Regions from separate parts of the Streptomyces sp. MMBL 11-1 genome, predicted to be linked through region 1. Evidence: riboswitches for the same ligand, from Rfam matches in the RefSeq annotation. Region 1 holds a riboswitch; the other holds the start of a gene.
The links. A riboswitch is a leader RNA that binds a small molecule or an ion and turns the genes downstream of it on or off. The one in region 1 is predicted to bind cobalamin.

Region 1 (7,690 bases):
TCGGCTACCCGAAGGACAAGGCCCACAAGCTCATGCTGGACGTGCACCAGAAGGGCCGCGCCGTCGTCTCCAGCGGAAGCCGCGAGGAGATGGAGCGCGACGTCCAGGCCATGCACGGATACGGGCTGTGGGCCACCCTCACCCAGGACCGCAACTAGGGCCGCCCGGGCCCGCCCGGTCCGGCCCACCCGATCAGCCCGACCCGCCCGATCCCGCCCCGTTCGACCCACCATCGGAGAATCCATGGCCGGCCATTTCGAGGCCACCCCAGGCGGCGGCGCGGCCGTCGCGCTCGACGAGGTCGAGATCTCCATCCTGCGCTCCCTCGCCGTCCAGCTGCTCGAACTGATCGGCCCGGGCGAGACGCCCGCCGAGGGCGAGGACCCGCTCGCCGCCCTCTTCGCCGAGGGCCCCAGCAAGCCGCCGTCCGACCCGGCGCTCGCCCGGCTCTTCCCCGACGCCTACGGCGGCCCCGACCGGCCCGCCGAGGGCGGAAAGCCGGAGGAGGAGCTGCGCGAGCTGTCCTCCGAGTTCCGCCGCTTCACCGAGAACGACCTGCGCTCGGGCAAGCGCGAGGACGCCGTCACCGTCGTCCGCACCCTGGACGCACTCTCGCCCGCCGGGGACGGCGCCGCCGTCCTCACCCTCACGGGCGAGGAGTGCCGCAGCTGGCTCCGCTCCCTCAACGACCTGCGCCTGACCATCGGCACCCGGCTGGAGGTCTCCGACGAGGACGAGGGCGGGGAGGGCTCGCTCTACCGGCTCCCCGACACCGATCCGCGCAAGCCCATGGTGATGGCCTACCTCTGGCTCGGCGCGCTCCAGGAAACGCTCGTCGACACGCTCATGCCGTGAGGCGGAGGCCCGAGACCGTGATGCCGTGAGGCCGTCATGCCAAAAGGCCATGAGGTCGTAAGGCCGTAACAGAGGGCGCTTCCCCCGCCGTGCCGGGGGAGGCGCCCTCTGTTCGCTCAACGGACGCTCAGATCCGTATAAAGATCTCACCAAGCGATCCGGCCCTTTCGTGCCGGACATAACCCCTTGCCCGCTTTTTCCTGTGCCGTGCGCCACAGAATGTCCCACCATGTCCCCGGGCGGCCGTGATAAATCTTCACGACCGCCCGGAAACGCCACCCCTGTTCCCGGGGGCGCCGGAAACCGGCCGAACGCCGACGGCATTCCATCCATGTCCGGGGGGACCAGGGCCTGGTCCGCAGCCTTGTCCAGGCGCGGATCGGCGTGGAGAAAGGCGCACCACCATGACATCGGCGCAGGTCGACGAGGGACAGGCCGACAGGGGCCGGCCCGGCGGCGACGCCGGGACATCCGGGACCAGTGGCGAGGGATACCAGCGCGGTCTGGGCGCTCGTCAGATTCAGATGATCGCCATCGGCGGAGCCATCGGGACCGGGCTCTTCCTCGGCGCGGGCAAAGCCATCGACCGGGCCGGACCCAGCCTCGTCCTGGCCTACGTCATCGCGGGCCTGGTCATCTTCTTCATCATGCGGGCCCTGGGTGAACTGCTCATGTACCGCCCGGTATCCGGCTCCTTCTCGGAGTACGCCCGGGAATTCCTCGGCCCCTTCTTCGGATTCGTCACCGGCTGGACCTACTGGCTCTTCTGGGTCGTCACCGGAATCACCGAAGTCACCGCCGCCGCCACCTATATGACGTACTGGTGGAACATTCCCCAGTGGCTGTCCGCACTCGCCTTCACCGTCATTCTGTACGGCGCCAACCTGATCTCCGTGAAGCTCTTCGGCGAGCTGGAGTTCTGGTTCTCCATGGTCAAGGTCACCGCGATCATCGGCATGATCCTGATCTGCGCGGGCGTCCTCACCGTCGGATTCTCCGACGCCGGCGACACCGCCACCGTCGCCAACCTCTGGAACGACGGCGGCTTCTTCCCCAACGGCATCACCGGCACCCTCATGACGCTCCAGATCGTCATGTTCGCCTTCCTCGCCGTCGAACTCGTCGGCGTCACCGCCGGGGAGTCCAAGAACCCCGAGACCGTGCTGCCCAAGGCCATCAACACCGTGCCGTGGCGCATCGCCGTCTTCTACGTCGGCGCGCTGATCATGATCCTCTCGGTCGTGCCCTGGTCCACCTTCGAACCCGACGCCTCCCCGTTCGTGAAGGCCTTCGAGGAGATGGGGCTCGGCGTCGGCGCCGCGGTCGTCAACTTCGTCGTCCTCACCGCCGCGCTCTCCTCCTGCAACTCCGGCATGTACTCCACCGGCCGCATGCTCCGCGACCTCGCCCTCAACGGCCAGGGCCCCCGCGCCTTCGCCCGGCTGACGAAGAACGGCCTGCCGCTGGCGGGCACCACGTTCTCCGCCGCCCTGATGCTCGTCGGCGTGTGGATCAACTACCAGTGGCCGGGCAAGGCGTTCACCTACGTCGTCTCCTTCGCGACCATCTCCGGCATGTGGGCCTGGATCATGATTCTGATCAGCCAGATCCGCTACCGCCGCGCGGCCGACGCCGGTCTGCTCCCGCCGTCCTCGTTCAAGGCCCCCGGAGCCCCGTACACGAGCTGGTTCGCGCTCCTGTTCATCGGCCTGGTCATCGTGATGATGGCGATCGACGGGGACACCAGGATCTCGCTCTACTGCGCACCGCTGTGGGCGCTCATCCTCTTCGTCTCCCACCGGGCGCTCCGGTCACGCACCCCCGAGGAGAAGGCCACCGCCGGCAACCCCTGACCCGAGGGCAGGCCCCACACCGCCCTCCTCCCGGACCGCCCCCGGCCGCCCCAACGGCCGACGGCGTCCAGCATGCGGGCCCCCGCGTACCACCCATCGGTACGCCGGGGGCCCGCTGCTTATCCTGGCGCCATGCTGACCATCACCCAGGCGCTCCACGACCAGATCGTCGCCCACTCCCGCGCCGACCACCCCGACGAGGCGTGCGGAGTGGTCGCGGGCCCGGCCGGGACGGACCGCCCCGAGCGCTTCATCCCGATGCTCAACGCCGCCCGCTCGCCCACGTTCTACGAGTTCGACTCGGCCGACCTCCTCAAGCTCTACCGCGAGATGGACGACCGCGACGAGGAGCCCGTGATCGTCTACCACTCGCACACGGCGACCGAGGCCTACCCCTCCCGCACCGACGTCACCTACGCCAACGAACCAGGAGCCCACTACGTCCTGGTCTCCACCGCCGACACCGACGACGCCGGACCCTTCCAGTTCCGCTCGTACCGCATCGTGGACGGCGAGATCACCGAGGAGGACGTACGGGTCGTCGAGGCGTACTGACCCACCCGGGTGCCCCCACAGGGCCCCGCACGGGTCTGGCACACTGCCCCCAGACCCAACAAGGCAGCAGGAACCAGGAAGCCGGTGCGAATCCGGCACGGTCCCGCCACTGTGACCGGGCCCCCTCCCACGCGGACGACTCCCCAGCGGACGACGACGCACCGGAGGGCGGCCCGGAAGTCAGGAACTGGCCCGCCGCCTTCTCGCATCGACCAGGGGACGCGGAAATCCCCCGGAGAGGCCACGCCATGCCCCGGCGCACCCCCGCGCTCATAGCCGCCGCCGTGCTGCTCCCGCTCGCCCTCACCGCCTGCTCCACCCCGGACGGCGGCGACACCGCCACCACCGGGGACAAGGCCGCGGCCAGGAGCGACGGCTTCCCGTACACCGTCAAGAACTGCGGCGTCACCACCACGTACACGGCCCCGCCGCGACGCGTCGTCACCATGAACCAGCACGTCACCGAGATCATGCTGGAACTGGGCCTGGCGAAGTCCCTCGTCGGCACCGCCTACCTCGACGACCAGGTCCTGCCGAAGTACGCGAAGGACTACGCGTCCGTCCCGGTCATCGCGAAGGAGTACCCCTCCTACGAGCAGGTCCTCGCCGCCAACCCCGACTTCGTCTACGGCGGCTACGCCAGCGCGTTCGCGGCAGGCGACGGGCGCGGGCGCGAGGCGCTGAAGAAGTCCGGCATCGAGACCCGCCTCAACGCCGAGAGCTGCACCAAGGGCGACCAGCCCATGGACACCCTCTACGAGGAGATCCGCGAGGTCGGCCGCACCTTCGGCGTCAGCGACCGCGCCGAGGCCTGGATCAAGCGGGCCGAGGCCGACAACGCCGCCACCGCCGAGAAGCTCGCCGGCCTGAAGCCCGTCTCCGTCTTCGTCTACGACAGCGGCGACAAGACCGCGTTCACCGCCGGCGGCGAAGGCATCGGCAACGAACTGATCGAGCGGGCCGGCGGCACCAACGTCTTCGCCGACCTCGACAAGCCCTTCGGCGACGCCTCCTGGGAGAACGTCGTCGCCCGCAGGCCCGAGGCGATCGTGATCTACGACTACGGGGCCACCACCGTCGAACAGAAGAAGAAGCGCCTCCTCACCGACCCGGCCCTCGCCGACATCCCGGCCATCAGGAACAAGCGCTTCGCGGTCATGCCGCTCTCCGACGCGGTCCTCGGCGTCCGCGTCCCCGCCGCCGTCGACAAGCTCGCCGCCCAGCTCCACCCGGGGGCCACCACCCCGTGAGCTGCCGCACCGCCGCACCGCGACGGCCGCTCCGCTACACCCTGGTGCTCGGCGCCCTCGCCGTGCTCCTCGCCGCCGCCGTCATCGCCGCACTCGCCCTCGGCTCCGTCCGCATCCCGCCCGGCCAGGTCCTCTCCATCCTGACCGGGCGGGCGGACGCGAGCCCGTTCCGCACGATCGTCCTGGACGTCCGCCTTCCCCGGGTGCTGCTCGGCATCGTCGTCGGCGCCGGACTCGCCGTCATCGGCACCGTCCTCCAGGCCCTCGTACGCAACCAGCTCGCCGACCCGTTCCTCCTCGGCGTCTCCTCCGGGGCCTCCACCGGCGCCGTCCTGGTGATCGTCCTCGGCATCGGCGCGACCCTCGCCACCACCGTCACCATCCCCGCCGCGGCCTTCGCCGGTGCGCTGCTCTCACTGCTCCTCGTCTACACCCTGGCGCGCGGCGGAGGCGGCCTCGCCACCAACCGGCTCGTCCTCGCCGGGGTCGCCGTCTCCTACGTCCTCTCCGCCCTGACCAGCCTGATCCTGGTCACCTCCGCCCGCGCCGACCACCTCCAGGAAGTTCTCTACTGGACCCTCGGCGGCCTCGGCGCGGCCCGCTGGGACATGCTCGCGCTCCCCGCGGTCACCCTGGCCGTCGGCACCGCCGTACTCCTCACCCTGGCCCGGCCGCTCGACCTGCTCCTGGTGGGGGAGGAGGGCGCGACCGTCCTCGGCCTCGACACCGCCCGCTTCCGGGCCGCCGTCTTCGTCCTCGCCTCCCTCATGACCGGGGCGCTCGTCGCGTACAGCGGGGCGATCGGCTTCGTCGGGCTGATGGTCCCGCACATGGCCCGGATGGCCGTCGGCGCCGCGCACCGGGCACTGCTCCCGGTCGTCGCCCTCGGCGGAGCGGTGTTCCTGGTCCTCGCCGACCTGGCCGCCCGGACACTCGCCGCCCCGCAGGACATCCCGGTCGGCGTCCTCACCGCGCTGACCGGCGGCCCGTTCTTCCTCTGGATGCTCCGCCGCCGCCCCGAGGGAGCACCCGCATGACGACGTCACCCGTAGAGGGAGCCCGCCCATGACCACGCTGCGCACCGAGGGACTCTCGTACGGCGTCGGCGAGGGCCGCCACCTCGTCGACTCCGTCGACCTCACGGCCGCCGACGGCGAGACCGTCGGCCTCGTCGGCCCCAACGGCAGCGGCAAGACCACCCTCCTGCGCTGCGTCTACGGCACCCTGCGCCCCACCCACGGCCGCGTCCTCCTCGACGGCGACGACCTCGCCGCCCTCCCCGTGAAGGCCCGCGCCCAGCGCATCGCCACCGTCCCGCAGGACGGCCACGCCGGCTTCGAGCTCACCGTCGGCCAGGTCGTCGCGATGGGCCGCGCCCCGCACAAACGGTTCTGGGAGGCGGACACCGCCGCCGATGCCGCCCTGGTCGCCGACGCCCTCGCCCGGGTCGGCATCGCCGCCCTCGCCCCCCGTACGTTCGCCTCCCTCTCCGGCGGCGAACGCCAGCGCGCCCTGGTCGCCCGCGCCCTGGTCCAGCGGCCGTCGCTCGTCGTCCTGGACGAGCCGACCAACCACCTGGACATCCGCTACCAGCTGGAGATCCTCTCCCTGGTCCGCGACCTCGGCACCACCAGCCTCCTCGCCCTGCACGACCTCAACCTCGCCGCGTACTACTGCGACCGCCTCTACGTCCTCAAGGACGGCCGCGTCATCGCCTCCGGCACCCCGAAGGAGGTGCTCACGGCCGAGCTGCTGGGCGAGGTGTACGGCGTCGCCGCCGAGGTCAGCACCCACCCGAAGACCGGCGCCCCCACGGTCGTCTACCTGCCGGAAGGGCTCACCCACCCCGCGCTGTCCACATAGCGGTCGCTCACCATCCAGCATCTGATATGACACTCGGGTTTCCGCACAGGGAATCGATACGATGCCCGCATGGTTCCCCATGACGTGAGCAACAAGACGCCGGGCACGCTGCTCGTCGCGCGGCTGCACGTCGACCTGTGCAGGCTCGCCAGCGCGATCTGTCCCGCCCGCAGCCTGCCCGTGAGCCGCCCGGCCTGAGCCGCGGTCCGCGCGCCCACCCACACGCACCACCCCCCGCGCGGGGGCAGAAACGCGCGCCCCACGCCACCTCCACGCTTTCGACAGGAGCCCACGCCATGGCCATCGAGGTCCGCATCCCGACCATCCTCCGCACCTACACCGACGGCGCGAAGGCCGTCGAAGGCAGCGGGGACACCATCGCCGACCTCTTCGCCGACCTGGAGAGCCGCCACACCGGCATCCGTGAGCGCCTCGTCGACGGCGCGAACGGCGACCAGCTCCGCCGCTTCGTGAACGTGTACCTCAACGACGAGGACGTCCGCTTCCTCGACGGCATCTCCACCAAGCTCAGCGACGGCGACAACATCACGATCCTCCCGGCCGTCGCCGGCGGCATGCGCTGATGCGGTACGACTCCCCGCTGGCGGCCGTCGGGAACACCCCCCTCGTCCGCCTCCCGCGGCTGTCCCCGTCCGAGGACGTCCGGATCTGGGCCAAGCTGGAGGACCGCAACCCCACCGGCTCGATCAAGGACCGCCCCGCGCTCCACATGGTCGAGCAGGCCGAGAAGGACGGCCGGCTGACACCCGGCTGCACCATCCTGGAGCCCACCAGCGGCAACACGGGCATCTCGCTCGCCATGGCGGCCAAGCTCAAGGGCTACCGCATCGTCTGCGTCATGCCGGAGAACACCTCCCAGGAGCGGCGCGACCTGCTCGCCATGTGGGGCGCCGAGATCATCTCCTCCCCGGCCGCGGGCGGCTCCAACACCGCCGTCCGCGTCGCGAAGGAACTCAGCGCCGAGCACCCGGACTGGGTGATGCTCTACCAGTACGGCAACCCGGACAACGCGGGCGCCCACTACGCCACCACCGGACCCGAGATCCTCGCCGACCTCCCGTCCATCACCCACTTCGTCGCCGGCCTCGGCACCACCGGCACCCTCATGGGCGTCGGCCGCTACCTCCGCGAGAACCGGCCCTGCATCCGGATCGTCGCCGCCGAACCGCGCTACGACGACCTGGTCTACGGCCTGCGCAACCTCGACGAGGGTTTCGTCCCCGAGCTCTACGACGCCTCGGTCCTCACCACCCGCTTCTCCGTGGGCTCCGCCGACGCGGTCACCCGCACCCG
Region 2 (7,690 bases), 4.3 Mb from region 1:
CTCCCTCGATGCGGCCGTCCAGCGTCCTGGTGTCCGGCGGCTCCTTCTACCTGACCTTCGAGGACGGCACCCTTCTGTCCGCCCCCGTTCCCTGAGCCGGTGACCCGGGACCGGGTGGGTGGGGCGCCGGCGGCGGCCGGGGCCCGCGGCCCCTTCTCCACCGCGCCACCGCCCTGCCCGCGCACCTGGCCGGACGTCCCGGCAGGACCGCCTCGTCCCGTTCCTGGCATGATCGGCCGACATGAGCGACGCACCCCGCCACCTCCTCGTCATCGGCATGGGCGCCGGCGACCCCGACCACCTGACCCTCGCCGCGGTGAAGGCCATGCGCCGGGCCGACGTCTTCTTCGTGGTCGGCAAAGGCAAGGAGAAGGAGTCCCTCACCCGGCTGCGGCGGGACATCCTCGACGAACACCTCACCGGCCCCTACCGCGTCGTCGAGGCCGAGGACCCGTGGCGGGACCGCACCCAGCAGGACGGCGGGCGCTACACCTCGGCGGTGCGCGACTGGCGTCACCGCCGCGCCCACATCTGCGAACGCCTGATCATCGAGGAACTCGCGCCGGGACAGTGCGGAGCCTTCCTGGTGTGGGGCGACCCGTCCCTGTACGACAGCACCCTCGCGATCCTCGACGACATCCGGGGCCGGGGCACGGTGGAATTCGGCCATGAGGTGATCCCCGGCATCAGCAGCGTCTCCGCCCTCGCCGCACGCCACGGCGTCACCCTGAACCGGGTCGGCCGCCCCATCCACATCACCCCCGGCAGGCGTCTCGCCCAGGGCTTTCCCGAGGACGACGGCGACATCGTCGTGATGCTCGACGGCCACGAGAGCTTCACCCACCTGACGGGCAGGGGCCTGTGGATCCACTGGGGCGCGTACATCGGCACCCCCGACGAGATCCTGGTCTCCGGCCCGCTCGACGAGGTCGCCGGCCGGATCAGGCGGCTGCGCGCGGAGGCCCGCGAACGGCACGGCTGGATCATGGACACCTATCTGCTGCGCCGACCGCCCGGCACGGGCGGCGACTGACGGCCGATGGCGGACGGGCCCACGTCGAGGCGCGGGCGGCGAGGGTCTCCGCACCTCGTCGTCGGACCCGACAGCGGTCCCGGGAGTGCTCAGCGCCGGGTCTCGTGCGCCCTGATCACGCCGAGCCCGTGCCCCAGGCTCGGGCATTCGGCGGTGAGGTCGTCGCCCCGCACCAGGTAGTCGTGCACCCGGCCGTCCGCCGGCCGTTCGATCGCGCGATACAGCGTGCCGTTCACGGTGATCGTCCAGTCGTCGCCGTCCTGGGCCCACCCGACTGTCTTCTTCATCTGGCGTTTTCCGTTTCCTCGGTCGGCCTCGCCGTGGGTCGGCGGCCGTGTAGTGGGAAGAAGAACGGCTTGTGACGCTCGGTGGTTCCGCAGTCCCTACGCCATTCGGTTACATCTGTGTCACTGTCACGCCCAGTGGACGCGCCTGACCTGACCAGCGGTCAGCACGCGGCCGACGAACGGCCGAACGAGCGGAAAACGGGCGTGGCAGGCCGCGGTGCCCCGCCGCGACGGAGTCCGACCCGGGGACGGGAGCGCTCGCCGCCCCGTCGCCCCGTGGCACCATCCGAAGTGTGAACAACAGTGCGCACGGGCCGGGCGTCCGTCTAGGCTGACCGGCGCAGCTGGTTCGCCCTGTCCGCCAGGCAGGGTGTCGTAAGAGGGAACCCGGTGGGAATCCGGGACTGCCCCGCAGCGGTGAGTGGGAACGACCGCCGTCATACGCACTGGGCCCGGCCGGGTCTGGGAAGCGACGGTCATTAGGTGTCTGCCCCGGCAGACGTGCCCGCGAGTCCGAAGACCTGCCCGTTGCCCGCACGCGACCGTTCGCGTGCGGAGATCTCGGTGACCTCGTGGGCGGGTCGGCGTGACCAGCGGGCGGACGGACACGGTTCTACGTGTTCCGGTCTCCGCCCGACGTGTCATCCCCTCGCGTTCGCGTCCCGTCCCGGGATCTGTCCCGCAGACACGCTCGCGAAGGAGAGTCACGTGACAGCGAAGCCCGCAGCCGCGGCAGCACAGACCACCGTGTACGGCTACCCCCGCCAGGGCCGGAACCGCGAACTGAAGAAGGCCATCGAGGGTTACTGGAAGGGCCGCGTCGACGCCGACGCCCTCCGGGAGACCGCCGCCGAGCTGCGCCGGGGAACCTGGCGGCAGCTCGCCGAGGCCGGAGTCCACGAGGTGCCGACCGGTGACTTCTCGTACTACGACCATGTCCTGGACACCAGCGTCATGGTCGGCGCAGTCCCCGAGCGGCACCGCGAGGCCGTCGACGCCGACGCCCTCGACGGCTACTTCGCCATGGCCCGGGGCACACAGGACGTCGCCCCGCTGGAGATGACGAAGTGGTTCGACACGAACTACCACTATCTGGTACCTGAGTTGGGCCCGGACACGGTGTTCTCCGCCGACTCCGCCAAGCAGGTCGCGGAGTTCCAGGAGGCGCTGGCCCTCGGTCTCACGCCCCGACCGGTGCTGGTCGGACCCATCACCTATCTCCTGCTCGCCAAGGCGGCTCCCGGCGTGGCGGTGGACTTCGAGCCGCTGACCCTCCTGGACCGGCTGCTCCCCGTGTACGCGGAGGTCCTCGCCGACCTGCGCGCGGCGGGCGCCACGTGGGTGCAGCTCGACGAACCCGCGCTCGTCCAGGACCGCACCCCTGCCGAGTTGAACGCCGCCGCCCGCGCCTACCGCGAGCTCGGCGGACACGCCGACCGGCCCCGACTGCTGGTCGCCTCCTACTTCGGGCGGCTCGGCGAAGCGCTGGCGGTCCTGGCCAAGGCCCCCGTCGACGGGCTGGCCCTGGACTTCACCGAGTCCGGCGCGGGGAACCTCGACGACCTCGCGGCGGCCGGCGGGCTGCCCGGCAAACGGCTGGTCGCCGGTGTCGTGAACGGCCGCAACATCTGGATCAACGACTACGAGAAGTCGCTCGCCACCCTCGGCACTCTCCTCGGCCTCGCCGACCGGGTCGACGTCTCCGCCTCCTGCTCCCTCCTGCACGTCCCGCTGGACGCCGACGCCGAGCAGAGCATCGATCCGGGCATCGCCCGCTGGCTCGCCTTCGCCCAGCAGAAGACCCAGGAAATCGTCGTCCTGGCCCGTGGTCTGGGCGGCGGCACGGACACCATCGCGGCCGAACTCGCCGCCAACCGCGCCGACCTGGCCTCCCGCACCGACGCGGCGCTCACCCGCGACCCGGCCGTCCGCGCCCGTGCGGCGGCCGTCACCGACGCGGACGGCCGCCGCTCCCAGCCGTACCCGGAACGCGCCGCCGTCCAACGCGCCCACCTCGGACTGCCGCTGCTGCCGACGACCACCATCGGCTCCTTCCCGCAGACCACCGAGGTGCGCACCGCACGCGCCGACCTGCGGGCGGGGCGGATCGACGAGGCCGGATACGAGGAGCGCGTCAAGAACGAGATCCGCGAGGTCATCTTCTTCCAGGAGAAGGCCGGACTGGACGTCCTGGTGCACGGCGAGCCCGAACGCAACGACATGGTCCAGTACTTCGCCGAGCAGCTCACCGGATACCTCGCCACCGAGCACGGCTGGGTGCAGTCCTACGGCACCCGGTATGTCCGGCCGCCGGTCCTCGCGGGCGACATCTCGCGTCCCGGGCCGATGACGGTGCGCTGGACGACGTACGCGCAGTCGCTGACCGCACGCCCCGTCAAGGGCATGCTCACCGGTCCGGTCACGATGCTGGCCTGGTCCTTCGTCCGCGACGACCAGCCGCTCGCCGACACCGCCCGTCAGGTGGCTCTCGCCCTGCGTGACGAGGTGAACGACCTGGAGGCGAGCGGCGCTTCGGTGGTCCAGGTCGACGAGCCCGCGCTGCGCGAGACGCTGCCGCTGCGGGCGGCGGAGCACGCCGCGTACCTGGAGTGGGCGACGGAGTCCTTCCGGCTCGCCACCTCCGGGGTCCGGCCGGACACCCAGATCCACACCCACATGTGCTACGCGGAGTTCGGTGACATCGTCCAGGCCATCGATGATCTCGACGCCGACGTCATCAGCCTGGAAGCGGCCCGCTCCCATATGCAGGTCGCCCGCGAACTGGCCGCCCACGGCTACCCCCGCGAGGCGGGCCCGGGCGTCTACGACATCCACTCCCCGCGCGTCCCCAGCGCCGAGGAGGCGGCGTCCCTGTTGCGCGAGGCACTTGAGGCCATCCCGGCGACACGCCTGTGGGTGAACCCGGACTGCGGCCTGAAGACCCGCGGCTGGCCCGAGACCCGGGCCTCCCTGGAGAACCTGGTCGCCGCCGCGCGGGAGATCCGCGCGGAGCTGCCCACCGAAGCGGCGTGATCCGGGCCGCCCTGTCCCGACTACGCTCCGGGGAACGGTAGGTCGGGCGCCGGCGGGACGACCGTACTGCGGCAACGCGTTCCTTCGCGCGGTCGGAGTGGGGTCAGCCTCACCGGCGGGTGCCCGGCGGTGGATCTTTCCGTGACCGGTGCCGCCCCGCGCACGGGACGGCACCGGTCACGGGGCGGGTGGCCCGCTGGGCCGCTCGATCCGCGCGCCCCGGCGCCCCGACGCCCTGAAGAAGTCGGTCACCCTCCGGGCAGCTCGGCCGCCGGGAGTTCGGCGACGGGGGACCTTGCGGTGGCCGAAGCGGAGGCGGCCGAGGATACCGATCCCCCCGGGGCGGGGGGTGTTCGCCGGGGGGTCAGCCCTTGCGGGTGTTGATCTCCTCGGTGAGCTGGGGCACGACGGCGAAGAGGTCGCCGACGACGCCGTAGTCGACGAGTTCGAAGATCGGGGCCTCGGCGTCCTTGTTGATCGCGACGATCGTCTTCGAGGTCTGCATGCCCGCCCGGTGCTGGATCGCTCCGGAGATGCCCGAGGCGATGTACAGCTGCGGGGAGACGGACTTGCCGGTCTGCCCGACCTGGGAGGTGTGCGGGTACCAGCCCGCGTCGACCGCCGCACGCGAAGCGCCCACCGCCGCCCCCAGACTGTCCGCGAGGGCTTCGATGAGCGGGAAGTTCTCCGCGCCGTTGACGCCCCGGCCGCCCGAGACGACGATCGCGGCCTCGGTCAGCTCCGGGCGCCCCGTCGACTCACGTGCCGTCCGCGAGACCACCTTCGTACCCGAGGCCGTCTCGCCGAACGACACCGTCAGCGCCTCGACCGTGCCGGCGGCGGCGGCCGGCTCGACGGGGGCGGAGTTCGGCTTGACCGTGATCACCGGAACGCCCTTGGAGACCCGGGACCTGGTGGTGTAGGAGGCGGCGAACACGGCCTGCGTCGCCACCGGGCCCTCGTCCCCGGCCTCCAGATCGGTGGCGTCGGTGATGATGCCCGACCCGATCCGCAGCGCGAGACGAGCGGCGATCTCCTTGCCCTCGGCCGAGGACACCACCAGCACCGCCGCGGGGGAGACGGCGTCGAACGCGGCCTGCAGCGCGTCGACCTTCGGCACCACCAGGTAGTCCGCGAACTCCGGGGCATCGGAGGTGAGGACCTTCACCGCACCGTGCTCACCCAGCACACCCGCAGTGTTCCCGGCACCCGCGCCCAGGGCCACCGCGACCGGGTCACCGATCCGACGCGCCAGCGTCAGCAACTCCAGCGTCGGCTTACGGACCGCACCGTCCACATGATCGACCAGAACCAGAACTTCAGCCATGACAACGCACTCCAGACAGACGAGAGAAGAGAAGGAGAAAAGAGAGGGAGAGGGAGGACCGGCCGTGCGGGATCAGATGAACTTCTGGCCCGCGAGGAACTCGGCGAGCTGCTTACCGCCCTCACCCTCGTCCTTCACGACCGTGCCCGCCGTGCGCGCCGGACGCTCCGTCGCGGAGTCGACCGCCGTCCACGCACCCGCCAGACCGACCTCGTCCGCGTCCAGCTCCAGGTCCTCCAGATCCAAGGACTCCACCGGCTTCTTCTTCGCCGCCATGATCCCCTTGAACGAGGGGTAACGCGCCTCACCCGACTGGTCGGTCACCGACACCACCGCCGGCAGCGACGCCTCCAACTGCTCCGAAGCGGTGTCACCGTCACGCCGCCCGGTCACCACACCCCCGGCCACCGACACCTCGGACAACAGCGTCACCTGCGGCACCCCCAGCCGCTCCGCCAGCAGCGCGGGCAGCACACCCATCACCCCGTCGGTGGAGGCCATCCCACAGATCACCAGGTCGTACCCGGTCCTCTCGACCGCCTTCGCCAGCACCAGCGACGTGCCCATCACATCACTGCCGTGCAGATCGTCGTCCTCGACGTGAACCGCCTTGTCCGCACCCATCGACAACGCCTTGCGCAACGCGTCCTTGGCATCCTCCGGACCCACCGTCACCACGGTGATCTCCGCATCGTCCGCCCCGTCCGCGATCTGCAACGCCTGCTCGACCGCGTACTCGTCCAGCTCCGACAGCAGACCGTCGACATCCTCACGGTCCAGCGTCAGGTCATCGGCGAAACGCCGGTCACCGGTCGCGTCGGGCACGTACTTCACACAGACAACGATCCTCAAACTCACGCCGGCTCTCCTGCCTACCTGGGTGTGGTCCCACCTGGGTGTCATTCGTACTGATGGAGAGATTATGGCACTCAGTACCCTCTGTAAAGGTACGCAGTGCCAAAATGCTCCTTCCGGTGCTACGTTTCGCCGCATGAGCGAGGCACGAGGATCCGAGAAGAAAGCGCCCATGCGGGAGGTGCTCGCCCAGGCGGCCTTCCAGCTCTTCCTGGAGCGGGGCTTCGAGCGGACGACCGTGGACGACATCGTGGCGCGGGCCGGAGTGGGCCGCCGCTCGTTCTTCCGCTACTTCCCCTCCAAGGAGGACGCGGTCTTCCCGGACCACGAACGCTGCCTCGCCGAGACGACCGAGTTCCTGGCAGCCGTCGACGACAGCGACCCGGTCGGCGCGGTGTGCGACGCCGCGCGCATCGTGCTGCGGATGTACGCCGCCAACCCCGAGTTCTCCGTGCAGCGTTACCGCCTCACCCGGGAGGTGCCGGGGCTGAGGACGTATGAACTGTCGGTGGTGCGCCGCTACGAACAGATTCTCGCCGGGCACCTGCGGAGCAGGTTCGGCCGGGATGGCGACGGGGAGCTGCGGGCCGAGGTGATCGCCGCCTCGGTGGTCGCCGCGCACAACAACGGGCTGCGGCTGTGGCTGCGTTCGGGCGGGGTGGGCGACCCCGAGGTGGCCGTCGATCACGCGCTCGCCCTGGTGCGCGAGGTGTGGGAACGGCCCGCGGGGAAGGAGGGCGGCCCGTCCCCGTCATCGTCGCCGACGCTGCCGTCGCCGGAGGGGCGGAGGGAGGGCGGGCTCCCGGTCGGTTCCGCGTCCGGCCCCGCCGCGGCCCTTCCCGCGACCGGGCTTCCCGCTGCCTCCTTTCCCGTCTCCGGCGACGGTGAGGTGATCGTGATGGTCGCGCGGAAGGGCACCCCGATGTGGCGTGTCGTGCGGCAGATCGAGGCAGCCGTCGGAGAGAGCTGAGTACCAATGGGCACTCAGTGCCTTTACGGTCCGGCACTGAGTGCCATATGGTGCGGACGCGCCCGCAGTGCAGGTGCGAGCGCGTCCGAGTCGAGCGCAGGGGGTCGAGCCGTGTCCCAGACAGTCATGGGCACCGTCCAGAAGGCGCACGAGGAGTGCGGCCTCTCCTACAACCGCTGCCGCTG

Region 2: it holds a riboswitch for cobalamin, as region 1 does, so the genes downstream of both, metE (5-methyltetrahydropteroyltriglutamate--homocysteine S-methyltransferase) here and PSQ21_RS11475 (ABC transporter substrate-binding protein) in region 1, are expected to answer to the same signal.

Annotation. Positions count from the first base shown of each region.
Region 1 covers NZ_CP117709.1:2,672,807-2,680,496, reverse strand. The annotation lists gene clpS (ATP-dependent Clp protease adapter ClpS) at 1-158, shown strand, start outside; gene PSQ21_RS11490 (DUF2017 domain-containing protein) at 244-855, shown strand; gene PSQ21_RS11485 (amino acid permease) at 1,260-2,708, shown strand; gene PSQ21_RS11480 (Mov34/MPN/PAD-1 family protein) at 2,841-3,263, shown strand; cobalamin riboswitch at 3,283-3,473, shown strand; gene PSQ21_RS11475 (ABC transporter substrate-binding protein) at 3,512-4,513, shown strand; gene PSQ21_RS11470 (FecCD family ABC transporter permease) at 4,510-5,550, shown strand; gene PSQ21_RS11465 (ABC transporter ATP-binding protein) at 5,579-6,376, shown strand; gene PSQ21_RS11460 (putative leader peptide) at 6,446-6,574, shown strand; gene PSQ21_RS11455 (MoaD/ThiS family protein) at 6,673-6,960, shown strand; gene PSQ21_RS11450 (PLP-dependent cysteine synthase family protein) at 6,960-7,690, shown strand, end outside.
Region 2 covers NZ_CP117709.1:7,003,733-7,011,422, forward strand. The annotation lists gene PSQ21_RS30910 (protein kinase domain-containing protein) at 1-95, shown strand, start outside; gene cobF (precorrin-6A synthase (deacetylating)) at 242-1,033, shown strand; gene PSQ21_RS30920 (hypothetical protein) at 1,123-1,320, opposite strand; cobalamin riboswitch at 1,649-1,863, shown strand; gene metE (5-methyltetrahydropteroyltriglutamate--homocysteine S-methyltransferase) at 2,029-4,353, shown strand; gene PSQ21_RS30930 (electron transfer flavoprotein subunit alpha/FixB family protein) at 4,718-5,680, opposite strand; gene PSQ21_RS30935 (electron transfer flavoprotein subunit beta/FixA family protein) at 5,753-6,538, opposite strand; gene PSQ21_RS30940 (TetR family transcriptional regulator) at 6,708-7,505, shown strand; gene PSQ21_RS30945 (Zn-ribbon domain-containing OB-fold protein) at 7,632-7,690, shown strand, end outside.